Regions from separate parts of the Ruicaihuangia ninglii genome, predicted to be linked through region 2. Evidence: predicted binding sites of a transcription regulator. Region 2 holds the regulator's gene; the other holds the start of a gene.

Region 1 (5,918 bases), 840 kb from region 2:
CCAGCACGACCTCGCGGGCATCCATGATGGTGCCGAGACCCTGCGTCACGCAGTGCATCGGAACCTCGTCAGCGCTGCCGAAGAACCGTGCGTTGTCGGCACGGGTCTGCGCCGCAAGCGTCTTGATCCGCGTGCGGGACGCGAATGACGAGGTCGGTTCGTTGAAGCCGATGTGGCCGTTCGATCCGATCCCCAGAATCTGGATGTCGACCCCGCCTGCCTCGAAGATCTGCCGCTCGTACGCCGCGCAGGCTGCTTCGATGTCGTCGGCACGGCCATCCGGAACGTGCACGTTGTCGGGATTCAGGCCCAGCGGTTCGATGACCTCCCGGCGAATCACCTGCACGTAGCTCTCCGGATGCTCCGCCGAGATCCCGACGTACTCGTCGAGGGCGAAGCCGCGGGTGCGGCCGACGTCGAGACCCTCCTCGCGAACGCGCCGGGCGAGCTCGGCGTAAATGGCGAGCGGCGACGATCCGGTGGCCAGTCCGAGGACGGCGTCCCGCTTGCTGGCGACAACGCGGGCGATCTTGCTGGCAGCTACGCGACCCACTTCGGTGGCGTCCTGCAGAATGACGATTTCCATCACCGGTCAGCGTAGTGAACTCCGGAGGCTCTTATTGTTCTCGCAGGAAGTTCAATCTAGATTTGCTCAGTCTTGAACCTGGAGGAGTTCCTTTGATCACTGCCCGCAGCTCGCTCGCAACCGTGGCCGGCCTCTCGATGATCGGGGTATTGGCTGGATGCACGGCATCCGACGCGACGACCGGAAGTCTTGGGGCGGAGAACGACTATGTCGACGGCGACTACACGGCGTCGGGCAGCTATGTGTCGCCGAACGGCGAGGAAACCATTGACGTCACCCTCAGCCTCGAGGCCGGGACCGTCACCGCGGTTGAGGTGACTCCGAACCCGACCAACCCGAACACCGAGATGTTCCAGGGCCAGTTTGCGGGCGGCATCGCCGCGCAAGTCGTCGGCAGGCACATCGACGAATTGGACGTCGACAAGGTCGCCGGCTCGAGCCTGACCAGCGGTGGCTTCAACGACGCCCTCGAGCAGATCAAGGCCGATGCCGCCGCATAGCCTGCGCTTCGAGGCCATCGGCACCGGATGGCAGATCGACACTGCCGCGCCGCTTTCAGACGAGATCGTTGCGGCGATCCACCAGCGGATCGACGACTACGACCGTGCCTGGTCCCGGTTCCGTAGCGACTCACTGGTCAGCCGCATGGCGCGGGAGCCCGGCCAGTGGCGACTCCCGTCCGAGGCGGCACCGTTGCTCGAGCTCTACCGTCGCCTCTACACGGCCACGGACGGCGCGGTCAGCCCACTGGTCGGCGACTCGCTCGTCGCCCTCGGCTACGACCGCAGCTACTCGCTGCGCTCCACCGGACCCACCCCCGCGACCCGTTGGGAAGACGCCATCGCCTGGGACGGTGAGCAGCTCACCTGCCTGAAACCGGTGACCATCGACGTGGGCGCGGCCGGCAAGGGCCAGCTGGTAGACCTGGTCGGCGCGCTGCTGGCCGAAACGGATGCCGGGGGCTTCACCGTCGACGCCTCGGGCGACTTGCTGCACTCGGGTCCGACCTCGCTGCGAGTTGCCCTCGAGCATCCCCTTGATGCGTCGCTGGCCGTTGGTGTCGTCGAGCTCGGCACACGCGCGCTGTGCGCATCGGCGGCGAACCGGCGCACTTGGGGCGATCGGTTGCACCACATTCTGGATGCGACCACCGGGTTGCCCACGCGGCGGGTGCTTGCCACCTGGGTCATCGCCGACGCCGCGCTCATCGCTGATGGCCTGGCCACGGCGCTATTCTTCGCAGAGCCGGAGCGGCTGCACGGGTTCGAGTTCGAGTACGTGCGCATGTTCGACGACGGGCGGCTGGACTGGTCTCCCGGACTTCAGGGGGAGGTATTCGCGTGACCACGAGCGCGAGGGCATTGCTCGATCGGTTCACCGGCCGGATCTCGATGTACCTGCTTATCCTGGTGATCCTCAGCGTGCTGGCCGTGGTCGCCTTCGTGCTGGCGCTCACCGGAGAACTCGGCTTCGATCCACTGGCGATGCTGGCCAGTGCGGCCGTCCTGATCGTGGCGACCACGGCATCCGGATGGCTGCTCGCCCGCCTCTTCCGCACCCGCGCGCACCTGCAGTCGTCGCTCATCTCCGCGCTGCTGTTGTTCTTCCTGTTCTTCCCCACCACCGCCCTCCCTCAGCTCGGGTCCCTGGCGCTGGCCGGCGTCATCGCGAGCGTCTCGAAATACGTGCTTGCGGTCGGCGGTCGACACGTGTTCAACCCGGCGGCGATCGCCGCCTTCGTGGTCACCATCTTCACCGGGCTGAACGCGAGCGTGTGGTGGGTCGCGACCGCCTGGCTGCTGCCGTTCGCGGCGATCGGGGCGTTCCTCGTGCTGTGGCGCACCCGCAAACTGCTGCTCGGTGTGGCCTTCACCGTCGTCGCCGCCATGATCACGGTGACGCGGCTGGTCGATTTCGGCACTGATCCGGGCACCGCGCTGGTCACGGCCTTCACGAGTTACCCGATCGTCTTCCTGGCCGGCTTCATGCTCAGCGAACCGTTGACCTTGCCGCCGCGGCGGTGGCAGCAGGTTCTCATCGCTGTCGTCGTCGCGGTGGTGTTCGCCGTGCCGTTCAATATCGGCGGGCTCTACAACACCCCGGAACTGGCCCTGCTGGTCGGCAACCTGATCGCCTTCTTCTTCGGCCAGCGGCACGGCCTGCCACTGGAGTTCCTGGGCCGCAGGCAGCTGACGCCGACCTCGTGGGAGTTCTCGTTCAAGCCCAGGCGCGCAGCCCGATTCACGCCGGGCCAGTACCTCGAACTGTTCCTGCCGCACCGTGCCGATCTGCGTGGTTCCCGCCGCCTGTTCAGCATCACCTCGGCGACTCCGGAAGAGATCACCATCGGCGTGAAAATCAGCGAGCCGGCGTCCAGCTTCAAGCTGGCGCTCCAGGACCTCGCGCCGGGCGAGATCGTTCGCTCCACCGGCGTCGGCGGCGACTTCGTGCTGCCCCGAGACGAGTCGATGAAGGTGCTGCTGGTCGCCGGCGGGATCGGTGTCACGCCGTTCGTCAGCCAGCTCAGCGCCGGCCCGCGACGCAACGCCGTGCTGGTGTACTCGGTGTCCTCGGCTGACGAGCTGGCGTTTGCGCCGAAGCTGGCAGCATCCGGTGCGCGTGTCCTGGTAATCGCGCCGGAGCGATTTGCGGCCCTGCCCGACGGCTGGGAGTACCTCGGCCCCGGACATCTGACCGCGGACCGGCTGCGGCAGGCGGTTCCGGATGTCGCGGAGCGCGCCGCGTATGTCTCGGGTTCGCCCGCCTTCGTCGACGGCATCCGCCGAGTGGTCCGTGCGGCCGGTGCCCGGCGCCTGCGCACCGACCTGTTCGCCGGGTACTGATCCCAGCGGAGGTACCCATCTAGCTGGCGTTTGAGCCAGATTGTCGCGTTTGAGCCTGCGCGCGCAGGCTCAAACGCGCCGAAGTGGTTCAGTCGCTCACACCGCCAGTGGCAGCAAAGCGCCCCCAATTTTCAGCATTTTCGAAGGAAAGACTCGTTAGCACTCCTCGACACCGAGTGCTAACATTTCAATAGTTGAGTCACCGAGGCTCAACTTTCGACGTGAAGGAGTTGACACAAAGATGGCCACCTACTTTGACCCATTCCGTGAGCTGGACCGCGTCGCCGGCACCCTGCTTGACCGCAGCCCCCGCGTGATGCCCATGGACCTCTACCGTGAGGGAGACCACTACGTCCTCACCGCCGACCTTCCGGGCGTCGACCCGGGCTCCGTCGACGTGGACGTTGACGGCCAGCTGCTGACCATCCGCGCCGAGCGCACGGTGCGCAGCCAGGAAGGCGTCAAGTGGATCACCCGCGAGCGCATGGGCGGTTCGTTCCTGCGCCAGCTGACCCTTGGCGACGGCATCGACCGCGAGAAGATCAGCGCGCACTATGACAACGGCGTGCTGAGCGTCATGATCCCGGTCAGCGAGAAGGCAAAGCCGCGCAAGGTCGAGGTCATGCAGGCGAACAAGCCAGCGCAGTCGGAGATCACGGTCGAGTAAGCACGGTCGAGGAGCGATCTCCGAGGGGCGGATGCCGCGACATCCGCCCCGCACCAAAAACGACTCGGCGCCCCAGTATCAACTGGGGCGCCGAGTCGTCTATAGGTGCAGCGAGCGTTACGCCAGACGTGCCTTGAGGTTCTCGTCGAGCGTGACGAGGAACTCCTCGGTGGTCTGCCAGGTCTGCTCCGGGCCGACCAGCAGTGCGAGGTCCTTGGTCATCGCGCCGGACTCGACCGTCTTAATGACAACGTCCTCGAGGGTCGCCGCGAACTCGATGAGCTCCTGGTTGTTATCGAGCTTGCCGCGGTGGTTGAGGCCACGGGTCCACGCGAAGATCGACGCGATCGGGTTGGTCGAGGTGGGCTTGCCCTGCTGGTGCTGGCGGTAGTGACGGGTCACGGTGCCGTGCGCAGCCTCCGCCTCGACGACCTTGCCGTCCGGCGTGGCCAGCACCGAGGTCATCAGACCGAGCGAGCCGAAGCCCTGCGCGACGGTGTCCGACTGCACGTCGCCGTCGTAGTTCTTGCAGGCCCAGACGTAGCCGCCCTCCCACTTCATGGCCGAGGCGACCATGTCGTCGATGAGGCGGTGCTCGTAGGTGAGACCGGCGGCGTCGAACGCCTCCTTGAACTCGGCGTCGAAGATCTCCTGGAAGATGTCCTTGAAGCGGCCGTCGTAGGCCTTCAGGATGGTGTTCTTCGTCGACAGGTAGACCGGGTAGTTGCGGGTCAACCCGTAGTTCAGCGAAGCGCGGGCGAAGTCGCGGATCGAGGCGTCGAGGTTGTACTGCACCTGCGCGATGCCATCGCTCGGGGCCTGATAGACCTCGAACTTCTGCGGCTCCGAGCCGTCCTCAGGGGTGAACTCGACGGTGAGAGTTCCCTTGCCCTTGAAGGTGAAGTCGGTGGCGCGGTACTGGTCACCGAACGCGTGACGGCCGATGATGATCGGCTTGTTCCAGCCGGGAACCAGGCGCGGGATGTTGGAGATGATGATCGGCTCGCGGAAGATGACGCCGCCGAGGATGTTGCGGATGGTGCCGTTCGGGCTCTTCCACATCTTCTTCAGGCCGAACTCCTCGACGCGGGCCTCGTCGGGGGTGATCGTCGCGCACTTGACGCCGACGCCGTGCTTCTGGATGGCGTGCGCCGCGTCGATGGTGACCTGGTCGTCGGTCTCGTCACGGTGCTGGATCCCGAGGTCGTAGTACTCGAGGTTGATGTCCAGGTACGGGAAGATCAGGCTGTCCTTGATCTTCTGCCAGATGATGCGCGTCATTTCGTCGCCGTCGAGCTCGACGACGGTGCCTTCGACCTTGATCTTTGCCACTGGTGATTCCTCTCGTTGGGCCGCGACAATCCTACCCGGCCCAGCAAAGTATCTCGACATCAAGATAATCGAAGGGTGGTTCCCGCTACCCTGTCTGCATGGGCGAGCTGAGACTGGAAGAACTGTCCGCCAAGAACATCGTGGCTGCGAACAGCCTGACGTTACGGCCCGGGCAGGAGGCGTTCGTGGTTCCGACCTCGTACGCCATCGCCGATGCCTACATCAACCCGGCGACGACCTGGCCGCGGGTGGTGCTGGACGGCGACGAGGTGGTCGGGTTCATCCGCGGCAATTTCGATCCGGATGCCGAGCAGGAGTACTTCCGCAGCTGTGTCTGGCGCATCCATGTCGCCGCGGACGCTCAGGGAGCCGGCATCGGCACGTTCGCGGTGCTCGCCCTGGCCGATGAAGCACGCCGCCGCGGGTACTCACATTTGAACGCAATCTGGGATTCCGGGGAGCACGGACCGGAGTCGTTCTTTCGTACTGT
Region 2 (5,918 bases):
CTCGTTCTCGCCGGAATCCCTGGCCTCATTCGTGGTCTCGGATCTCGCTTCACCGTCCGTGTCTGAATCCGGTGTGGACCAAACGGTCTCCGAGTGACTGACGAGGGTTTCCCATCTGGCCGGGTCGGAACGCAGTTCTGGTTCGCTGGTGTATTGGTGTCCGGTGGGTGAGGTCCAGCGGAGTATGCCGTGGTCCAGTTGCTCGACGCTCCAGCCGGTGAGGTGTTTCAGTCGGTGGTGTTTGCGGCAGAGGTGGGCGAGGTTTGCGGCGGTGTTGGGGCCGCCGTGTTCTTTGGCGATGGTGTGGTCGAGGTCGGAGTGCACGGCTTTGCGGTTGCGGCCGGGGAACCGGCAGGTCTCGTCCCGCAGCCGCAGGAATCGGCGCAGCAGGCGGGGGAGCCGGTAGCAGTCCTTGCTCCAGTGCGAGCAGTTCGCCGGTCTCGGGGTCGGTGAGCAGCCGGAACAGGGAGGGTGCCTGGGCGGTGAGCCGGCGGGCGGTGTCCGGGTCGATCGGGCCGTAGCCGTCGAGGGTGGCGGGTTCGTCGCTGTGGCCGAGCAATGTCACGACCGGCACGGTGACGAACACGGTGGGACGGATGCCGGCGAACCGGTCCTCCTGCGGTCCGCCACCATCGGCACCTCCGCCACCGGTGAGGAGCAGTTCGGTGGCGACATCGGCCCGCAGCTGGGTCAGCGTGCGCGGTTCCTCCGGACGCTGCTGGGCCATCGCCGCGGCGGTGACCCGGTCGTGGATCGCCATCGCCAACGGAGCCTCGGTGTACAGGGTCAGATAGGCCATCCCGTCCCGGGACGGCTCGAAACTGAACTCCCGGTCCCCGGCCGCCTTCACCCGGCGGGCCCGGATCGTCTCCGGATGGATGCGCTCCCGGAGCTGCCGGGCCTTGCGGGAGAACTTCGCCACGGTCAGCTTCATCGCCGCCGGCAAGGTGGCCTCTTCGAAAGCTTCCACCGCGGCCCGGCGAACCTCAGCCGAGGTCCCAGCGTCGGCTCCCGGGTCGGTACCGCCGGCCGAGCTGCCAGCACTCGTCGACCATCACCTGCGCGTGCCGCAGGCTGATCTCGCCACGCCGGAGCGCGCTCATCGTGCCCGGTAGCTCGTGCGTGAGCGCCTCGGCCTCGGCGATCAACCGCTGCGCGGAGCCGGAGGGCAGGCGCAGGCTGGCCGCGATCTGCTCGGCGAATGCCATCTTGGCCAGTCGTTGCTGTTCGGCTTTCCGCATCCGGTCATCGTGTGGCACGAACAGGTGCACCACGCGTTCGGCGTGCTGCCGGGTTTGGTCGACCAGTTCCAGCAGCCGGGCTTGCGCTCGGGCGACATCGGCGCTCGCCTCGGCCACCGCGTCGATGAAGTCGTGCATCTGATCATCCAGGATCGCCCGCGGCGACAGCAGTGCCTGTTCGCCGGTGCGGCGCGGTGCCGGCCGGCTGAGCGGGTGTTCTCTGGTGGTCACAAAAGCAGTGAACCAGCAACCACCGACATTCTGTTTCCGCTGATCAGCAGGCGGTTTCACCTGTTAGGAACCAGCGCGAACCGGTCCTGTGGAGGAGAAGATGCCCAACCCAGCAACCGACCAGCTACTGGCCGATGAACGGGATGGTCAGCGGGTACTTGTAGTACTCGCCTCGGTTCGCGGTGATCGCGGCGATGATGCTGAACACGACGACGAGGATGCCGGCAGCGGCCAGGATCAAGAACCCGATCAGCAGGATGCTGGTGATGCCACCGACGATGTACGCGATGATCATCGTGATCTGGAAGTTCAGCGCCACGCGCGCGTGGTCCCGCACGAACGGGCCACGGTCCTTGAACACCAGATATCCGATCAGCGCAGGGACGAAGCTGAAGAAGATCCCACCCAGGTGGATCAGTGTCGCCCACAGCTTCTCGTCGGCGGGGCTGAGCGGCTGCGGCGTCTGGTAGGGGTTCGTCATGCGCTCATTAAACCAGCGAGTCCGGGCTTCCGCCCGGACTCGCGAGGGCCTGCCTGCTTAATGGTGACCGTCGATCTACTTGATCATCCGGAGCGCGAACGGGTAGCGGTAGGCGACACCGTCCTTGGCGCTCATGAAACCCAGGATGGAAAAGATCACCCCGACGATCCACACGATCCAGCTCAGGTTCCCCAGGAAGCCAAGGATGCCGAAGGTCACGACGGTCAAGACCAGCGTGATGATGAACCACGCCACATTGATGATCAGAAGCGTGAGCTGAAAATTCAGGGCTTCCTGTGACTCCTGCCGGGTGAAGGCCGCCCGGTCCTTGAACACGAGGTAGATGATCAGCGAGGGGAGGAAACTCAGGATGCCGCCAAGGTGGGCAAAGGATGCCCATTGCTTATCCTGTTCCGCAGTGAGCGGGGTGACGGGCTGTGCTGGCTGGTCAGTCATTGTCATCCTCCTGGAAATGCGGTGCGAACGACCAGCTGAGGGCCGTCGCTTCGGTCATCTCACAAGGTAATCCCAGCCCCCATGGCGGGGCAATGGACCGCCCCGGCGCGTGTCGCGGTAGAATTAGCAGTCCCCGTAGACGAGTGCCAAGGCGAAGGGTTGGTGAGCATGGTTTCCGAGCGCGGATTGGAAGTACTGCGTGTCATCGTCCAGGACTACGTCGCCTCACGCGAGCCAGTCGGATCGAAATCCATCGTCGAACGCTATGCGTTCGGCGTGTCGGCGGCGACGATCCGCAACGACATGGCCCTGCTGGAAGAAGAGGAGCTGATCGCAGCCCCGCACACCTCGTCCGGCCGGGTGCCGACCGACAAGGGCTACCGGGTCTTCGTCGACCAGCTCGCGGACATGCGCCCGCTCACCGCCGCGCAACGCACAGCCATTGAGACCTTCCTTGGTGAATCCGCCGATCTTGACGACGTGCTGGGACGGACGGTGCGGCTGCTGTCGCAGCTGACCAGCCAGGTCGCCCTCGTGCAGTACCCGACCTTCGGCCCGTCGAAAGTGCGCCACGTCGAATTGGTTCCGTTCGGAACTCACCGGCTGATGACCGTCTTCATCACGGATGCCGGTCGGGTCGACCAGAACATCATCGAAGTGGCCGACAGCGTCGATGAGGCCTTCCTCGGTGAGATGCGGGCCAAGATCAACGCCGTGCTCGGTGGAAAGGGACTCGCGGAGGCTTCCGCTGAACTCTCCACGCTGACCGAGCTGTTCGCTCCCGAGCGGGCGACGGTGATCCGTCAGGTTGCCGCCGGCCTGATCGGACAGGTCGCCGCGAACCGCCACGACCGCCTGGTGATGGCGGGCACGGCGAACCTCGTGCGCACCGAGCAGGATTTCAGTGGAAATCTCTATCCTGTGCTCGAGGCGATCGAGGAACAGGTGACCCTGCTGAAGCTGTTCCACGAACTGGAGATAGACACCCAGGCCGTCACCGTCAGCATCGGACGGGAGAACGCCGAGTTCGGCCTGTCCGACACGTCGGTACTGACTAGTGGCTACGCGGCATCCGGTGGCGCTTTGGCGAGGCTCGGCGTGATCGGGCCAACAAGAATGGATTATTCAAACAACATGGCAGCCGTGCGGGCAGTGGCCCGCTATCTCTCGCGGCTGCTCGGTGAGGAAACCAGGTAGTGGCAGACCATTACGACGTTCTCGGAGTCGACCGAAACGCGACCCCTGACGAAATCAAGAAGGCTTATCGGCGGCTCGCTCGGGAATTGCACCCCGACGTGAACCCCAGCCCGGATGCATCCGAGCGCTTCAAGCTCGTCACGCACGCGTACGACGTGCTCAGCGACCCGCAGCAGCGTCAGCAGTACGACCTGGGTCCGCAGCCGAGCTTCGGTGGCCAAGGTTTCGGCGGCTTCGGCGACATCTTCGAGACCTTCTTCGGCGCGGGTGCGGGCGGTGGCCGCGGACCGCGGTCGCGGCGTGAGCGCGGTCAGGATGCCCTGCTTCGCGTCGAGGTGGACCTCGACGAGGTGATCTTCGGCACCCGCCGGGACATTGAAGTGGACACCGCCGTGCTCTGCGAGACCTGTAACGGGTCGTGCTGCGCGCCCGGAACCTCCCCGGTCACCTGCGACATCTGCCACGGCACCGGCAGCATTCAGCGCTCCGTGCGCAGCCTGCTCGGCAACGTGATGACCTCGAACCCGTGTGGCACCTGCCGCGGCTACGGCACCGTCATCCCGAACCCGTGCCCGACCTGCGCCGGCCAGGGACGCGTGCGCGCACGCCGCACGATTCCCGTCGACATCCCGGCCGGCGTTGACACCGGGCTGCGGCTGCAGATGCCCGGCCAGGGCGAGGTCGGTCAGGCCGGCGGTCCGCGCGGCGACCTCTACCTCGAGATCAAGGTGCGCCATCACGACACCTTCAGCCGGAACGGCGACGACCTGCTGGCCACTCTTGAAGTGGAGATGGTCGACGCGATCCTCGGCACCGAGGTCACCCTCAAGACGCTTGACGGTGAAGTCACGGTCGACATCCGGCCCGGAACGCAGAGCGCCGAGGTGATCACCATTCCCGATCGCGGTATCAGCCACCTGCGCGGGTCCGGTCGCGGCGACCTGCGGATCGGTATCCAGGTGGTCACCCCGACCAAGCTGAACCGCAAAGAGGAAGAACTCATCCGCCAGTTCGCGAGCAAGTACAAGAGTGAGGCGCCGCAGCTCGCGCACTTCCAGCAGGGTTTGTTCGCCAAACTGCGCGACCGCTTCCTGAACCTCTGATCCGGCCCTGACCCGTGGCGCACTTCTACCTCAACGAGTCGCTCATCGAGGTGACCCCCGGCGGAAGCGTCCAGCTCACCGGTGCGGAGGCCAAGCATGCGGTCACCGTCAGCCGGATGCGGGTGGGCGAGAGCCTGTCGATCGGCAACGGACAGGGCCTGGTGGTCACCGGCGAGATCACCGAAGCGGATGCCACCCGCCTCACCTTGCGCGCCGACACGGTCGTGCACACCACGGCTCCGGCACCGCGGATCACGCTCGCTCAGGCCCTCGCCAAGGGCGACCGGGACGAGATGGCCGTGCAGGCCGCAACCGAACTCGGCATCGACCGGGTTGTGCCCTGGGCCGCGGAACGGTCGATCAGCCGCTGGGATGCGACGAAGGCGGTTAAGGGCCGCGCCCGCTGGGAGAGCATCGTGCGCGAGGCGACCAAACAGTCGATTCGCGCCTGGCTGCCCAAGGTGGATGACCTGCACAGCACGAAGAAATTGGCCGGCCGGGACGAGCGCATGATCGTGCTCGACCCGACCGGCCAGATCGCGCTCACCGAACTCGAGCTCGATGACCGCGACGTGATGCTGGTGGTCGGTCCTGAGGGCGGAGTCTCCAATGAGGAACTCCGCGTCTTCCAGGAGGCCGGCGCCGACGTGGTGCGCCTCGGATCCGAGGTGCTGCGCACGTCGACGGCCGGCCCGGCCGCCCTGGCCGTGCTCAATGCACGGCTCGGGCGTTGGTGACTCAGCGTTCGTTGATCTCGATGTTGCCGGCCGTGGAGCTGAACGAGTAGCTGAGCGCAGCGTCCGGGTTGCTCGGCACGTCGACGGTCACGTTGCCCGCTGTGGTGTCGGTATCGATGTCGTAGTCGCCCTCTGGCAGCCACACGGTCTGGTTGCCTGCAACCGACGCGATCTCGAACTCGTCGGGCAGTGTGGCCAGGTCGACTCGAACGTCGCCGGCGGTGGAGCTGATGTCCACCGTCTGGGCGCTCATCGTGTCGAGGTCGATGTTCCCGGCCGTGGAGTCGATCGACAGGTCGGTCGCCGATCCGGTCAGATCCAGGTTGCCCGCGGTCAGGTCGATCCGCATGGCGGCGTACTCACCGTCGAGGTTGACGTCACCGGCGGTGGCGTCCAATGCGAGGTCGAGCGAGCCGTCGGCCATGGCTTCGGGCAGCACGATGTCGAGCGTCGGGGAGTCGCCACCGAAGAA

The links. The regulator HrcA, encoded in region 2, represses chaperone genes, less so after heat shock. The targets are predictions, from matches to a motif close to TTNGCACTCGNNNNNNNCGAGTGCNAA.
Region 1: GO591_RS12420 (Hsp20/alpha crystallin family protein) is a predicted target of HrcA. The motif match lies at 3,586-3,612, and genes of this name have one in related genera.

What each region holds. Positions count from the first base shown of each region.
Region 1 covers NZ_CP046619.1:2,545,943-2,551,860, forward strand. The annotation lists gene nagB (glucosamine-6-phosphate deaminase) at 1-586, opposite strand, end outside; gene GO591_RS12405 (FMN-binding protein) at 679-1,086, shown strand; gene GO591_RS12410 (FAD:protein FMN transferase) at 1,073-1,930, shown strand; gene GO591_RS12415 (FAD-dependent oxidoreductase) at 1,927-3,429, shown strand; gene GO591_RS12420 (Hsp20/alpha crystallin family protein) at 3,671-4,096, shown strand; gene GO591_RS12425 (NADP-dependent isocitrate dehydrogenase) at 4,214-5,428, opposite strand; gene GO591_RS12430 (GNAT family N-acetyltransferase) at 5,527-5,918, shown strand, end outside.
Region 2 covers NZ_CP046619.1:1,710,788-1,716,705, reverse strand. The annotation lists gene GO591_RS16125 (HNH endonuclease) at 1-324, opposite strand, end outside; partial or broken gene GO591_RS16120 (DUF222 domain-containing protein) at 494-934, opposite strand; gene GO591_RS16040 (DUF222 domain-containing protein) at 987-1,472, opposite strand; gene GO591_RS08195 (DUF4870 domain-containing protein) at 1,597-1,953, opposite strand; gene GO591_RS08190 (DUF4870 domain-containing protein) at 2,029-2,409, opposite strand; gene hrcA (heat-inducible transcriptional repressor HrcA) at 2,578-3,606, shown strand; gene dnaJ (molecular chaperone DnaJ) at 3,606-4,709, shown strand; gene GO591_RS08175 (16S rRNA (uracil(1498)-N(3))-methyltransferase) at 4,724-5,446, shown strand; gene GO591_RS08170 (DUF4097 family beta strand repeat-containing protein) at 5,448-5,918, opposite strand, start outside.